DNA from 2 places in the Streptomyces sp. NPDC005805 genome. Region 2 is predicted to be linked to the other one. Evidence: riboswitches for the same ligand, from Rfam matches in the RefSeq annotation. Region 2 holds a riboswitch; the other holds the start of a gene.
The links. Region 2 has a riboswitch for cobalamin ahead of ABZ457_RS25230 (ABC transporter substrate-binding protein). Riboswitches for the same ligand answer to the same signal wherever they lie in the genome.

Region 1 (7,524 bases), on a different contig from region 2:
GCCATGGCCGCGCCGCTGCCCCAGCCGTGGAGGACGACCCGTTCGGCGCCGTGGCGGACGGCGTGGCGGATGGCGGCGTCCAGGTCGCGCCATTCGGAGTCGCCGAGGCGGCTGAGGCCGTCCGGGGGGCGGGGTGCGCCGTGGTCGCCCCGGTAGGCGAGGTTGAGCACGGGGAGGCGGAGGGTGTGCAGGAGGGGCAGGACGTTCAGGGGGTGTTCCCGGGTGGCGCCGAGGCCGTGCACGGTGATGACCCAGGTGGAGCGGTGGCCGGGGACGAACCACGCGGGCAGGGCGCCGAGTTCGCCGGGGACGCGGACGTCGTGGTACGGGATGCCGAGCGCGGTCGCCGGGTCGCCGCTGTGGACCTGGGGGGTGAAGCGGACCCGGGCGCCGCTGTCGAGTCCGCCGCCGGTGACCCGTTCCAGGCGGCGGACGACGGTGTCGGCGGAGGCGGCGGCGCCGTCGAGGACGGGGCCGACCACGGCCCGGAGGCCGGAGCCGGCGAGGCCGTAGCGGCCGCGCCGCAGGGAGGCGAGGCTGCGGGTGAGGGTCACGGTGGTGGTGGCCGTCTGGTGGACGGTGAGCCGTGGTTCGCCGGGCAGGGGCCGTTTGGCGGGCACCTTGAGGGCGGCGGAGCTCGCGTAGCGGCCGGCAGCGACCGTGGCCGCGCCGACGCCGAACAGTGAGGAGACGGCCGCTGCCGTCGCTGTAGCCGGGCGCACCCGTCCAGTGTCCGCGGGCCGGGGGGCGGCTGCCAGTGGGCCGCGGCACCGGGGTGGCCGTCCCCTTCGCCGCAGCGCCCCGCCCCGTCAGCCCTTCTCTCCGCCGCCCGGCTGCCCGTAGCCGCGGAAGCGTTCCGCCGCCTCGGTGAGCTGGGCGGCGGAGAGGAGGGCGGGGGTGTGCCCGGGGACGGCGGCCGCGGTGAGCCAGAGGCGGCACATCCACTCCAGCTGGGCGGTGCGGTCGTACGCCTGGTCGAGGGTGTCGCCGTAGGCGACGGTGCCGTGGTTGCCGAGGAGGCAGGCGGTGCGGTCGCGCAGGGCGTCCGTCATGTTCCGGGCGAGGGCCTCGGTACCGTAGAGGGCGTAGGGCGCCACCCGGACCGGGCCGCCGAGGGCCGCCGCCATGTAGTGGACGGGCGGCAGTTCGGGGACGAGGACGGAGACGGCCGTCGCGTGGACGGCGTGGGTGTGGACCACCGCGCGGGCGTCCGTGCCGGTGTACACGGCCAGGTGGAGCGGGAGTTCGCTCGTGGGGGCCAGTTCGCCGAGGACCTGCCGGCCGGTGAGGTCGGTGGCGACGGTGTCGCCGGGCCCGAGCCGGTCGTAGGGGACCCCGCTGGGAGTGACGAGCACGAGGTCGCCGACGCGGACGGAGACGTTCCCGGAGGTGCCGACGACGAGTCCTTCGGCGGCGGTTCTGCGGGCGGTGGCGACGAGTTCGGCCCATGCGCCGGCGAGGGCGTCCCGCTCTGTGTGATCGGTCATGCGCCGATCCTGTCAGCGGGGTCCCGAGGGGCCCAGGGGCCGGCGCCGTGCGGGTCCGGGGCGGCCCGCTGCGACAGAGGGTGTTCGAGTGACTGCCCACCGAGGTCACGATCGCGGATCCGGCACAAGCGGAACCTCTTGACCCCACTTGCGGACACCACAGCGCCCGGCCCAGTTCATCTTCCGTTCACCCAGGTTGCCTACGGTCCACACGTCAATGACGTCAAACGATTGCCTGGGTAAATGGAACACATCACCTTGCTGCTCGCGATTGTGATCGTGACAGCTCTCGTGTTCGATTTCACGAACGGTTTCCACGACACCGCCAACGCGATGGCGACGACCATCTCGACCGGCGCGATGAAGCCCAAGACCGCGGTGGCCATGTCCGCCGTTCTGAACCTCGTCGGCGCGTTCCTGTCGGTGGAGGTCGCCAAGACGATCTCCAGCGGTCTGGTCGACGAATCAGGCATCTCCCCTGAAGTCATCTTCGCGGCGCTCGTCGGCGCCATCCTCTGGAACCTGCTGACCTGGCTCGTGGGTCTGCCGTCCAGCTCCTCCCACGCCCTGATGGGCGGCCTGATCGGCGCCACCGTCGCCTCGGTCGGCTTCTCCGCCGTCAACGGCGGCGTGGTGGTCACCAAGGTGCTGATCCCGGCCATCGCCGCGCCCCTCGTCGCCGGCATCGGCGCGATGATCGCCGCCCGGCTGACGTACAAGATCGGCAAGAACACCGACCAGAAGGCCACGGCCAAGGGCTACCGCGCCGGCCAGATCGCCTCCGCCGGCCTGGTCTCCCTGGCGCACGGCACCAACGACGCCCAGAAGACGATGGGCATCATCACCCTGGCCCTGGTCGCCGGGAACGTGCTCGCGCCGGGCTCCAACCCCCCGATGTGGGTCATCGTCTCCGCCGGTGTCGCGATCGCCCTCGGTACCTACCTCGGTGGCTGGCGCATCATCCGCACCATGGGCAAGGGCCTCACCGACCTCCAGCCGCAGCAGGGCTTCGCCGCCCAGACCAGCGCCGCGAGCGTCATCCTGGCCTCCTCCAACCTGGGCTTCTCCCTCTCCACCACGCACTCCTGCTCCGGCGCGGTGATGGGCGCGGGCCTCGGCCGCAAGGGCGGTGTGGTCCGCTGGTCGACCGCGACCCGGATGTTCGTCGCCTGGGGTCTGACCCTGCCGGCCGCCGGTCTGGTCGCCGCCCTCTCCGAGTTCGTCACCAAGCAGGGTGACTGGGGCGTCGCCGTCGTCGCGGTCTTCCTCGTCGCCTCCTCGCTGGCGATCTGGATCGTCTCCCGCCGCCAGGTGGTCGACCACACCAACGTCAATGACACCGAGGCCCCCGGCGCCGAGGGCGCGGAGGGTTCCGAGGAGCCCGCGGGCGTCGTCACCACCGCCATCGCGGCCGTCACCCCGCCGCCGGCCGGTGAGCTCAGGACCACCGTCCCGGCCCCCGCCGAGACCGAGCCGGCCCGACCGGCCGCGGTGTAAGGAAGCAGCAACATGAAGATCGACTGGGTAGCCCTCGGCTCCGTTTTCGGCGTGAGCCTCGTCGCCACCGTGGCCCTGGTGGGCCTGTTCACCCTCGGCATCATCGGCCTCACCAAGGGCGAGGCCGCCACGCGGTCCGGCGGCAGCGCCGTGATGGCCCGCACGGGTGCGTACGCCTGCTTCGCGCTCTGCGCGGTGGCCGTCGCGTACGGGATCTTTCTGATCGTCGACTGATCCGTCCGCCGACCGATCCGTCACCGGCACGGGCCGGGTACCGCCACTGGGCGGTGCCCGGCCCGCCGTCGTGTCCGTGGGCCCGCCCGCGTGGGGGCGCCGCGCGAGCCATCGGGGTGGCCCTCGTGTGGGCCTCGGCACACTGTCCCGCCGCAGGTCAAGGGTGAGTTGACGGGCGTGGGCGGGCGTGGTGGACTGCCGGGGCCATACGGCGGCAGAAGAGGAAGTCCGGTGAGAATCCGGCGCGGTCCCGCCACTGTCACCCGGAGTCCGGGGAGCCAGGAACTCTTGCCGCCGTTCACGTCGAACCAGGGCGCGGACCCTGAGTGAGGACTCTGCGTCATGCCTGGCCGCGGCCCTGCCCTGCCGTCCGGACCCCCTCCCCGGGGCGCCGACCGCACGCGCGGCGGCCGGATCTTCGCCTGCGGCGCCGCCGCGGGGCTCCTCGGGGACCTGCTCGTCGGTGATCCGCGCACCGGGCACCCGGTGGCCGCGTTCGGACGGGCGGCCGCCGCCGTCGAGGGCGTGCTGTGGCGCGACGACCGCGCCCGGGGCGCCCTGCACACGCTGGTGTGCGCCGGGGGCGCGACCGCCGCCGGGCTGCTCGCCGCGCGCGCCGTGCGCCGCTCCCCCGCCGCCGCCACCGCCCTGACCGCGGCCGCCACCTGGGCCGTCGTCGGCGGGACCACCCTGGGCCGGGAGGCCCGCGCCGTCCGGGCCGCGCTGGAGGCCGGGGACGTCGAGGCGGCGCGGGCGCGGCTGCCGCATCTGTGCGGGCGGGACCCGCAGGCGCTGGACGCGGACGGGATCGCGCGCGCCGTCGTGGAGTCCGTCGCCGAGAACACCTCGGACGCGGTCGTCGGCGCCCTGGTGTGGGGCGCGGTCGCCGGTGTGCCCGGGCTGCTGGGATTCCGCGCGGTCAACACCCTGGACGCGATGGTCGGGCACCGCTCGCCACGCCATCTGCGCTACGGCTGGGCCTCGGCCCGGCTGGACGATGTGGCGGGCTGGCCGGGTGCCCGGCTGACCGCCGTGCTCGCCGCCCTCGCCGGTCCCGATCCGCGGGGCGCGGTGCGCGCCTGGCGGGCCGACGCGGCCGGGCACCCGAGCCCCAACGCGGGCCCGGTGGAGGCGTCGTTCGCGGGGGCGCTCGGCGTACGGCTGGGCGGGACGCTGGCGTACGGGGGGCGGGTCGAGCACCGGCCGGTGCTCAACGGGGGCGGCCGGGCGGTGGAGTCGGCGGACATCGAGCGGGCGGTGCGGCTGTCGCGCCGGGTGGGCACGCTCTCGCTGGTGGTGTGCGCGGGCGCGCGGCTGGCGGCGGGGGCGCTCGGCAGGGGCCGGGCGGCGACAGGCAGGGGGAGGCCGGCATGAGCGGTGGGGGGCTGCTGGTCGCGGGGACGACCTCGGACGCCGGGAAGAGCGTGGTGACCGCCGGGATCTGCCGGTGGCTGGTCCGGCAGGGCGTGAAGGTGGCCCCGTTCAAGGGCCAGAACATGTCGCTGAACTCCTTCGTGACGCGGGAGGGTGCGGAGATCGGGCGGGCGCAGGCGATGCAGGCGCAGGCCGCCCGCGTCGAGCCGACCGCGCAGATGAACCCGGTACTGCTCAAGCCGGGCGGCGACCGGTCCAGCCAGGTCGTGCTGCTGGGCCGCCCGATCGGCGAGATGAGCGCCCGCGGCTACCACGGCAACCGCCAACGCGACCTGTTCGAACCGGTGATGGCCTGCCTGGAGGAGCTGCGGAGCACGTACGACGCGGTGATCTGCGAGGGCGCCGGCAGTCCGGCGGAGATCAATCTGCGGCGGACGGACATCGTCAACATGGGGGTCGCCCGGGCGGCCCGGCTGCCGGTGCTGGTGGTCGGGGACATCGACCGGGGCGGGGTGTTCGCGCAGTTCTTCGGGACGACGGCGCTGCTGGCGCCGGAGGACCAGGAGCTGGTGGCCGGCTATCTCGTCAACAAGTTCCGGGGGGACGTCTCCCTGCTGGAGCCGGGTCTCGACATGCTGCTCGGGCTCACCGGGCGGCGCACCTACGGGGTGCTGCCGTTCGCGCACGGGCTCGGCATCGACGAGGAGGACGGTCTGCGGGTGTCCCTGCGCGGGAGTGTGCGGGAGTCGGTGGTCGCGCCGCCGGTCGGCGAGGAGCTGCTGCGGGTCGCGGTGTGCGCGGTGCCGCTGATGTCCAACTTCACGGACGTGGACGCGCTGGCGGCCGAACCGGGCGTGGTGGTGCGCTTCGTGGACCGGCCCGAGGAACTGGCGGACGCGGACCTGGTGGTGGTGCCCGGCACCCGCGGCACGGTCCGGGCGCTGGAGTGGCTGCGGGCCCGGGGCCTGGCGGACGCGCTGGCGCGGCGGGCCGCCGAGGGCCGGCCGGTGCTCGGGATCTGCGGCGGCTTCCAGGTCCTCGGCGAGCACATCGAGGACGAGGTGGAGTCGCGGGCCGGGTCGGTCGATGGCCTCGGACTGCTGCCCGTGCGGGTGCGGTTCGCCCGGGAGAAGACCCTCGCCCGGCCGTCCGGGGAGGCCCTCGGCGAACGCGTGGACGGCTACGAGATCCACCACGGTGTGGCGGAGGTGCTGGGCGGGGAGCCGTTCCTGGACGGCTGCCGCACGGGGGCCGTGTGGGGCACCCACTGGCACGGCTCGCTGGAGAGCGACGGCTTCCGGCGGGCGTTTCTGCGGCGGGTCGCCGCGCAGGCGGGGCGGCGGTTCGTGCCCGCCCCGGACACCTGCTTCGGCGCGCTGCGCGAGGAGCAGCTCGACCGGCTGGGCGATCTGGTCGAGGAGCACGCGGACACCGGCGCGCTGCTGCGGCTGATCGAGCAGGGGCCGCCGGCCGGGCTGCCGTTCGTGCCGCCGGGTGCGCCGTGAGCGGCGCCCGGAGCGCCGGGAGCGCCACGGGGCCGGGCGAACCCGTGCCCGCCGGCCCGCCACCGGACGGTGTGGGCGCACCGTCACCGGACCGCCCGAGTGCACCGGACCGCCCGAGTGCACCGAGCCGCCCGAGTGCGCCGTCACCGGACCGCCCGAGCGATCCGTCACCGAACTGCCCGAGCGAACTGAAGGAGTGGTCATGAGCACCCGGTACCCGTTCACCGCGGTCGTCGGGATGGACGATCTGCGGCTGGCGCTGCTGCTCAACGCCGTCAGCCCGGCGGTGGGCGGTGTGCTGGTCCGCGGCGAGAAGGGCACGGCCAAGAGCACCGCCGTGCGCGCTCTCGCGGATCTGCTGCCCGAGGTCGCGGTGGTGGCCGGCTGCCGGTTCTCCTGCGCCCCGGACGCCCCCGACCCGGCCTGCCCCGACGGCCCGCACGAGGACGCGGCCCCGGCGTCCCGGCCCGCGCGGATGGTCGAACTGCCCGTCGGCGCCTCGGAGGACCGGCTGGTGGGCGCCCTCGACATCGAACGCGCCCTCGCGGAGGGCGTGAAGGCCTTCGAGCCGGGTCTGCTCGCGGACGCGCACCGGGGCATCCTCTACGTGGACGAGGTGAACCTCCTCCACGACCATCTGGTCGACCTGATGCTGGACGCGGCCGCGATGGGCGCCTCGTACGTCGAGCGGGAGGGCGTCTCGGTGCGGCACGCCTCGCGGTTCCTGCTGGTCGGGACGATGAACCCGGAGGAGGGCGAGCTGCGGCCGCAGCTGCTGGACCGGTTCGGCCTCACCGTGGAGGTGGCCGCCTCCCGGGACCCGGAGCAGCGGGTGGAGGTCGTCCGGCGGCGGCTGGCGTACGACGACGACCCGGCGGCCTTCGCGGCGCGCTGGGCGGACGCGGAGGCGGCGCTGCGGGGGAGGGTCACGGCCGCGCGGGCCCTGCTGCCCCGGGTGGCCCTCGGCGATGTGGCGCTCCGTCAGATCGCGGCCACCTGTGCCGCGTTCGAGGTGGACGGCATGCGGGCGGACATCGTGATGGCCCGGACCGCGACCGCGCTGGCCGCGTGGGCCGGGCGGGAGGAGGTCGCCGAGGAGGACGTCCGGCAGGCGGCCCTGCTGGCGCTCCCGCACCGCCGCCGCCGCAACCCCTTCGACGCGCCGGGGCTGGACGAGACCAAACTCGACGAGACCCTGGACGAGTTCGGCGGCGACGACGACCCGGAGCCCGATCCCGACCCGGAGCCGGACGGTCCCGGCCCCGACGGCGGTGGCGGCGGTGTGCCCCCGCAGGGCCCCGGCCCCGGCGACGCCCCGGATGCGGCCCCCGAGGACACCGCGCCCCCGGAGGAGTCCGGGCCCCGACCGGACGCCCCCGAGCCCCAGGGCGCTCCCGCCGCCGCCCCGCGCGGCGCGGGCGAGCAGC
Region 2 (7,524 bases):
GGGTGACTACGACGCGCCCCTCGACCCGCTCGTCCTCGGGGCCGCCGTGCAGGTGCTGACGGCGTACGGCCGCTTCCCGGGCGAGGGGACCCGGCGTGCGGTGGTGCGCACCGGCACCAGGGACCTGCGGGTGCGGTTCGTGCCCGCGGACGCGGCGGATGCGGCGGACGGCGCGGAGACCGAGGGCCCTGCGGACCACCTATGACCCCACCGGCCGCCCTCGGTTGTCCTCGGTTGTCCTCATGGGACGAGGTCCCCTCCCCGCCGCAAGCGGCAGGGAGGGGACCTCGTCGTTCAGCCGCGGCCGTGGCGACGGCCCCGTCCTCAGCCGGCCGCGGTGTCCGCCCTTCGGCGGCGCCGCATCCACCACGTCAGCGCTCCGCCCGCCGCGACCGCCGCGGCGGCGATCGCGGCGATCAGGCCCGCCGGGGTGTCCGAGCCCGTGTCGGCGAGGTCGCCGTCGGGGTCCTTCGCCGGGGGCTGGGTGGGCCCGCCCGTGTCGCCGGGGGCCGGGGTGGTCGGATCGGGCGCCGGCGTCGACGGGGTGTCCGTCGGTGTCGGTTTCCCCGGGTCCGTGGGGGTCGGCGTGGGCGTGGGGTCGGGCTTGCCGTCGTCGGTACTCCCGGAGCCGTTCCCGCCGAGGAACGTCACATCGGCGTCCCGCGCGGAGGTCTGCGCCCGCACGCTGTCCTTCGTGGTCCGGGGAAGGCGCTCGTGCTGGAGCCGGAACTCCGCCTGGGTGATGTTGCGCTTGGGCGCCTCGGAGAAGTCGACGCCGCCGACGAAGAAGGTGTAGACGCGTCCGTCGCCGAGCGGCCACTCGTACGTGAACTCGCCCTCGGTGAAGGACTTCACCATCTCCTTCCACACGGTGACCTTGTCCCAGTCGGCGTTCTCGCCGCGCAGCGGCCACCGCTTGAGGTTGTTGCTGTTGATGACGGGCCGGAAGTCGGTGGCCTTCACGGCGTCCTGCTGCCGGATCCACTCGGCCGCGACCCGCGACTTGTAGACGCGGCGCAGATCGGCGTACTTCTTCTCGGTGTTGATCTGCTTCTCGACGTGCGGAACGAGGTGGCGGGTGATCAGCCGGTGGCTGCGCTCCTTCTCCTCCTTGGTGAGCTTCTTCGAGCAGTCCTCGCCCTGTACGGGGGTGTCGAAGTCCATCGCCGCGTGGTTGACCTTCAGCGGCGCGTCGAGGATGTAGATGCCGCCGTCCTGCTCGCGGACCTTCGCCCGGCCGGGCACGATCCAGTTGCGGCCGGACCCCCAGCACGGCACCCCGTCGACCTTGGGGGCCGCGTTCATGAACTCCTTGCCGGGGGACTTCTCCGGGTCCATGGCGCGGGAGAAGTCCCGCTTCATCTCCATGTCGGCCACGAGGAGGACGCGTCCGGCGTCGGTCTCCCCGAACGCCCGGTCCATGATCTTGTCCGGCTGGTCCGGGTTCAGGTTCACCCACTGCCGGTCGGGCGTGAGGGCCAGCCAGGTGAACAGGGCGTCCGAGGCCAGTTCGAGTTTCGCCTGCCCGCCCCAGCCGGGGGTGGTGTCCTCGTCGGGCATGAAGTCGGCCTTCATGCTGTAGTCCAGCGCCTTGCCCTTGACCGGGCTGCCCACGTACTGGAGTTCCAGGGTGGAGAAGTCGACTCCGCCCGGACCGCGGCCGAGGGCGCCGCGGGTGTTCATCTGGTTGTGCTGGTTCTGGATCTGCCGCGCCTGTGCCGGGTTCTTCCCGGATCCGTAGGCGAGGGAGTTGACCGGGCCCTGGGTGCGGGTGTTCGGCTGCGGATTGAACACCGGGTAGGACCTGGTGTACTTCGTCTGCGGCCACAGCCCCTTCGCCGTGGCGCGCCGCTCCGCGATCCGGATCGGGTTGTTGGCCGCGCCCCGTTCGGCGCGCAGCCTGGCGTTCTCGGCCTTGTACTCCTTGGTGGTGGCCCCGTTGGGCTTCTCACCGGCGAACATCGTGAACCGCGACTTCGTGAAGTCGTACTTCGCGTCCTTGTGGCGAAGGATGATCTTGTCGTTCTTGAACTGGCCGGTCTTCCGCTTGCCGTCGGCCTTGAACTCGCCCAGGTCGCCGGTCCGCTTGTTGTAGGCGTCGTACCGCCGGGAGGCGATCTTCCTGTCGTCCTTGTCGTAGATCTCGACGGTCACCTCGCAGAGCCAGTCCGGGCCGACGAGGTTGAAGTTCTGGACGGTCTTCCGCTCGAACACGCCGCCCTTCGCGCGGGAGTGCTGGGCGCCGATCAGGTTCTGCGGCACCCACTTGGCGAACGCCTTCGGGGACGGCTTGCCCTGGATGTAGCGGGCGTAGCGGGCCCAGATGGCGCGCTTCATGTCCTCGGGGTCCTGCGACGCCCGGTAGGCCTTGTCCCACTTCCTGACGTCCGCGTCGGTGTTGCCGACCTTGTTCAGGTCGTCGCGGGTGGGCGCGGGAACGTCCTCGAAGCCCTTGAACTCCAGGTTGAAGTAGTACTCCTCGTCCGGGCCGCCCTTCGTCCAGTGGTGTTGGCCGGTAGGGGCCCCGGAGTTGTTCGGGGTGCGGGCGAAGGTCTTGCCGAGGTGCATCTTGTCGCACCGTCCGCCGGACGTGACCTTGGCGTAGTCGCCGGGCGCCGCGTTCGCGGTGGCGGGCAGGGCGACGAGCGTCATCCCGACCGCGGAGGCGACCGCGAGGCAGGAGACCAGGCGTCGCCGGAGCCGGGTACGGACGGGTATCTGTGTGTTCATGCGTGTCCCTGGTCGTGGGGGCCATGGGACTCAGATGGCACGGGCCGGCGGGCGGTTGGGCCCCCGTGACAGTTTCCGCCGACCGCCGTCCGACACCCTAGGGGTTCTCAACACCGCATGTGCAAAGGGTTGTTGAGAATTCCGCGTGTCGGCAGGGGAGCACCGCGGCGGCGATCCGGTGTCCACTACGGTCGACGGCATGACCGAAGCTGACGAGACGTACGACCCCACCCGGCACCCCGACCTGCTCAGGTGGCTGGACGAGCGCCGGGACGCTCACGAAGGGTGGGCCGCGGGGACCTCCTCCGCCGGCGCGCTGGACTTCACCCCGGCCTCCCTGGCGGTCGTGGACGATCTGGTCCGCGAACGGGCGAACACCATGGAGGAGGTCACCGACCAGCGGATGACGCCCTTCGTCCAGGGTGCGCTCTGGTACGTGGGGGAGGTGTTCCGCCGCCACCGGACGATGGTGTGGAAGTACATCCCCGACCTCGTCAGCGGGGAGCTGGAGCCGTTCTTCGGCGCGGCCGGGCAGATCTCCGCGCTGGACCACCCCTGCGTCGGCGTCCCGGGTGACCCGGACAGCTATCTGTACCCGCTGAACATGCTCCGCGGAATCCTCCTCACCGAGGACGAGGCCGGCGCCCCCGTCGAGCGAACGCTGTCGTCGATCTTCGTCGACCCCTTCGACGAGGGCGAGGACGATGAGGATGAGGGTGGGGGTGGGGACGGGGGAGGGGAGGCGGACCTGGCCGGTGGGCCGGGACCCGGGCGCTGACGCCGTTCCCGCACCCGGCCCGGGGGGAGTGCCAGGGCGCCGGGGGGCGCATGCGGCGCGCGTCCGCGCTCCGTGTGCATCCGCGCACCGCTGCCGCTCCCGCCGGGGTGTATCCCGCTCCGGCTCCTGCTGCGAGGATGTGCCGCGGAATGGGCGACGGCGGAACGAGGAATCCGGTGTGAATCCGGTGCGGTACCGCCACTGTGATCGGCGAGCGGATCCCGAACAGACCACTGCCCGTACGCGGGTGGGAAGGCCGGGACGAGCACTGACCCGAGAGCCAGGAGACTCACGCGGTCGCCTCCTCGACGACGACCGGGGCGGATCTCCCCGGAGAGGAGGGCTTCCTTCGTGCTGCCATTGAGACCCCGTCCGCAGGCAGATCCCGCCGTCCGTGCGCCGAGAGGCCGGCGAGCGGCCCCGTCCCCCCGGTCCGTCCGCCGGTTACCGGGCCTGCCGGCCGCCGTGGCCGCGGCGGCCCTGCTGATATCCGGCTGCGGCGCCGGTTCCCCGGAGCCCGCCGCGGGCAAAGGTCCGGCGGCTTCGGCGGCGGAGGGCTTCCCGGTCACCGTCGAGAACTGCGGGGTCAGGACGACGTACCAGCGCCCGCCCGGGCGGGCCGTGTCCCTCAACCAGCACGCGACCGAGGTCATGCTGGCGCTCGGGCTGGAGAAGTCGATGACCGGCACGGCCTACCTCGACGACCGGATCCTCCCCGAGTACCGGGACGCGTACGACGGGATCGAGGTCATCGCGAAGGAGTACCCCTCCTTCGAGACCCTGCTCGCCGCCGAACCCGACTTCGCCTACGGCGGTTTCGCCAGCACCTTCGACGAGAAGGAGGGGCGTGGCCGCGACGCCCTCCGCGAGGCGGGCGTCAACTCCTACCTCAACATCGAGGAGTGCCCGACCGGTCCCGTGACCATGGCCGAGATGGACCGGGAGATCCGGAACGTGGCCCGGATCTTCGGCGTGCCAGAGCGGGCCGAGAAGCAGCTCGCGAAGCTCCACGCCACGCTGGACGGCGTCGAGAAGAAGCTCAAGGGCGTCGAGCCGGTCAAGGTCTTCGTGTACGACAGCGGGGACAAGACCGCCTTCACGGCGGGCGGCGCCGGAATCGGCAACGAGATGATCGAGCGGGCCGGCGCGGTCAACCTCTTCGCGGACGTGGACAAGTCGTTCGGCGACGTGTCGTTCGAGCAGGTCGCGGAGCGGGCGCCCGAGGTCGTGGTCATCTACGACTACGGGGATCAACCGGTCGAGGACAAGAAGAAGTTCCTGCTGGCGAACCCGGCGCTGAAGGACGCACCCGCCATCAGGAACGAGCGGTTCGCGGTGCTGCCGCTGTCGTCCACGGTGCTGGGTGTCCGGGTGCCAGCCGGTGTGGAGTCCCTGGCCCGCCAGCTCCACCCGGACCGCTTCAGGTGACCGGCACGGTGGGTCGGCCGGGTCCGGTGGGTCGGCCGGGTCCGGTGGGTCCGGTGGGCACGCGAGGCACGGCGGGCACCAAGAGCACGACGGCCCCGGCGGCGGCGGGCTCCTCCGGCCCGGCCGTCGTGGACGGCCGGGCCGGGACGCCCGCCGCGGCCGGGGCCCGGCGCCCCGGCGTCCCCTACCCGCTCGTCCTCGTGCTGCTCGGCGCGCTGCTGGCCGGTGCGGTCACCGTCGCCATCGCGGCCGGGTCCGTCTCCGTCCCGCCGGGCCAGGTCTGGGGCATCCTGCTGCACCAGGTGCACCCGGCGCTCGCCGAACCGGCCTGGACCCCGGTCCGGGAGACCATCGTCGTCGACGTACGGCTGCCCCGTGTGCTGCTGGCGGGCGTCGTGGGAGCGGGGCTGGCGGTGACCGGCATGGCGCTCCAGGCCCTGGTGCGCAACCCGCTGGCCGACCCGATGCTGCTCGGGGTGTCGTCGGGCGCCTCGGTCGGCGCGGTGCTCGTCGTGGTCTTCAACCTGACCCTCTTCGGCGTGTTCTCCCTGCCGGTGGCCGCGTTCCTCGGCGCGCTCACCGCGCTGGTCGCCGTCTACTTCCTGGCCCGGTCCGGCGGACGGATGACGACCGTGCGACTGGTCCTGGCGGGCGTGGCGACGGCCGAGGTGCTGTCGGCTCTCGCCGGCTTCCTCGTCGTCACCTCCAACGACCCGCACAAGACCCAGTCGGCGCTGCGCTGGATGCTCGGGGGGCTGGCCGGCACCACCTGGACGGTGGTGTGGATTCCCGTCGGCGCCGTCCTGGTCGGCACCGCCGTGCTGCTCGGCGTCTGCCGCTCCCTCAACCTCCTGCTCGGAGGCGAGGAGGCCGCCGCCGCGCTCGGTCTGGACGTGCACCGGTTCCGGGCCGCGCTGTTCGTGCTGGTCGCCGTGATGATCGGCACGATCGTCGCCGTCAGCGGCCAGATCGGCTTCGTCGGGCTGATCATGCCGCATGTGGTGCGGCTCCTCGTCGGCGCCGACCACCGCAGGGCGCTGCCCGCGGCGGCGCTGCTCGGCGCGTCCTTCCTCGTCGCGGCCGATCTGGTGGCGCGCACCGTGATCAGTCCGGAGGAGATTCCCGTGGGTCTGCTCACCGCCCTGGTCGGCGGGCCCTTCTTCCTGTGGCTGATGCGACGGAGGACGGCATGACGGGCCCGGGCACGCAGCAGGGCATGGAGCGGGGCATGGAGCAGGGCATGGAGCGGGGCGCGGAGCAGGGCCGGGAGCGGGGTACGGCAGCGACGGCCGCCGCCGCCCCCGGCACCCTGGAACTGGAGGACGTGACGGTCGTCGCCGACGGGCGGGCACTGGTGGACCGGGTGTCGTTGCGCGTGGCGCCCGGCGAGGTCGTGGGGCTCGTCGGCCCCAACGGGGCCGGGAAGTCCACCCTGTTGCGCACGGTCTACCGGGCGCTGCGCCCCACCTCCGGGCGGGTGCTGCTGGACGGTGAGGACGTCCGGCGGATGTCCGGCAAGGGCCTCGCCCGCCGGCTCGCCGCCGTCCTGCAGGAGTCGGCCGGGGACTTCGAGCTGTCGGTGTACGACGTCGTGGCCATGGGCCGCACCCCGCACAAGCGGGCCTTCGAGGGCGACGACGCCGACGACCGCGCCGTCGTCCTGGGCGCCCTCGCCGAACTCGACGCCGCCGACCTGGCACACGCCCCGTTCAGCAGGCTCTCCGGAGGGGAGAAGCAGAGGGTGCTCATCGCCCGGGCGCTCGCGCAGCGTGCCGGCACGATGGTGCTGGACGAACCGACCAACCACCTGGACCTGCGCCACCGGCTCGACACCCTGCGCCTTGTCCGCAGGCTCGGGGTCACGGCCGTCGTCGCTCTCCACGATCTCGATCTGGCCGCCGCGTTCTGCGACCGGATCTGCGTCCTGGACGGCGGCCGGGCGGTGGCCTCCGGCACCCCCGCCGAGGTCCTCACGCCCGCGCTGCTGGCCGAGGTCTACCGCGTCCACGCGGAGGTCGCCGAGCACCCCCGCACCGGTCGCCCGCAGATCATCCTGCTCTCCGGGGACCGCCCGGACCCGGACTCCGGCGGCACACCGGCGGACTACCTTTCCGGAAAGGGGTGATCGGGGAGGCGATGCCACGGCGGAGCCGTCCGCCGCGATTTCTGGGTGAGATGCGGGGAGGTTTCTCCGCCGTGCCCGGCACCGGAATTCCCCGGTATTCGACCGGCGTGATTCACCCCTTTCCGGGGCGCTCGGACCGGTGCGCACCCGAAAGATCTCCACCGTGAACGGAGAAGGGGAAGAGGAGAAGAGGGAAATGGATGTGAACGCATTACGGCCCGCACCCCCGTCGTCCGTCGCCGCGGCCCTGAAGGAGGTGGCGGACCTCGGCTCGTTCTTCGCGGTCGAGCTGGGCGGCCCGGTCGGATCGGGCGGCCCGGGCGACCCGGACGGCGGATCGCATCCGGGCGACGGCTGGCACCCGGTCGAGGAGACGTACCGGCGCGGAGCCGCGGACCTCGTCGCGGCGACCGCCGACCGCTACGGCACCGGCGAACTGCGCATCGGCGCGTCCATGGTGCAG

Region 1: linked by a shared signal. The riboswitch ahead of ABZ457_RS27780 (cobalamin biosynthesis protein) and the one ahead of ABZ457_RS25230 (ABC transporter substrate-binding protein) in region 2 are both predicted to bind cobalamin.

Annotation. Positions count from the first base shown of each region.
Region 1 covers NZ_JBEXXN010000072.1:7,374-14,897, reverse strand. The annotation lists gene ABZ457_RS27800 (alpha/beta hydrolase) at 1-722, opposite strand, end outside; gene ABZ457_RS27795 (class II aldolase/adducin family protein) at 810-1,487, opposite strand; gene ABZ457_RS27790 (inorganic phosphate transporter) at 1,731-2,984, shown strand; gene ABZ457_RS27785 (hypothetical protein) at 2,997-3,218, shown strand; cobalamin riboswitch at 3,401-3,529, shown strand; gene ABZ457_RS27780 (cobalamin biosynthesis protein) at 3,561-4,592, shown strand; gene ABZ457_RS27775 (cobyric acid synthase) at 4,589-6,097, shown strand; gene ABZ457_RS27770 (putative cobaltochelatase) at 6,300-7,524, shown strand, end outside.
Region 2 covers NZ_JBEXXN010000057.1:15,092-22,615, forward strand. The annotation lists gene ABZ457_RS25215 (hypothetical protein) at 1-205, shown strand, start outside; gene ABZ457_RS25220 (hypothetical protein) at 325-2,730, opposite strand; gene ABZ457_RS25225 (hypothetical protein) at 2,930-3,508, shown strand; cobalamin riboswitch at 3,648-3,801, shown strand; gene ABZ457_RS25230 (ABC transporter substrate-binding protein) at 3,974-4,936, shown strand; gene ABZ457_RS25235 (iron ABC transporter permease) at 5,065-6,129, shown strand; gene ABZ457_RS25240 (ABC transporter ATP-binding protein) at 6,177-7,061, shown strand; gene ABZ457_RS25245 ((2Fe-2S)-binding protein) at 7,264-7,524, shown strand, end outside.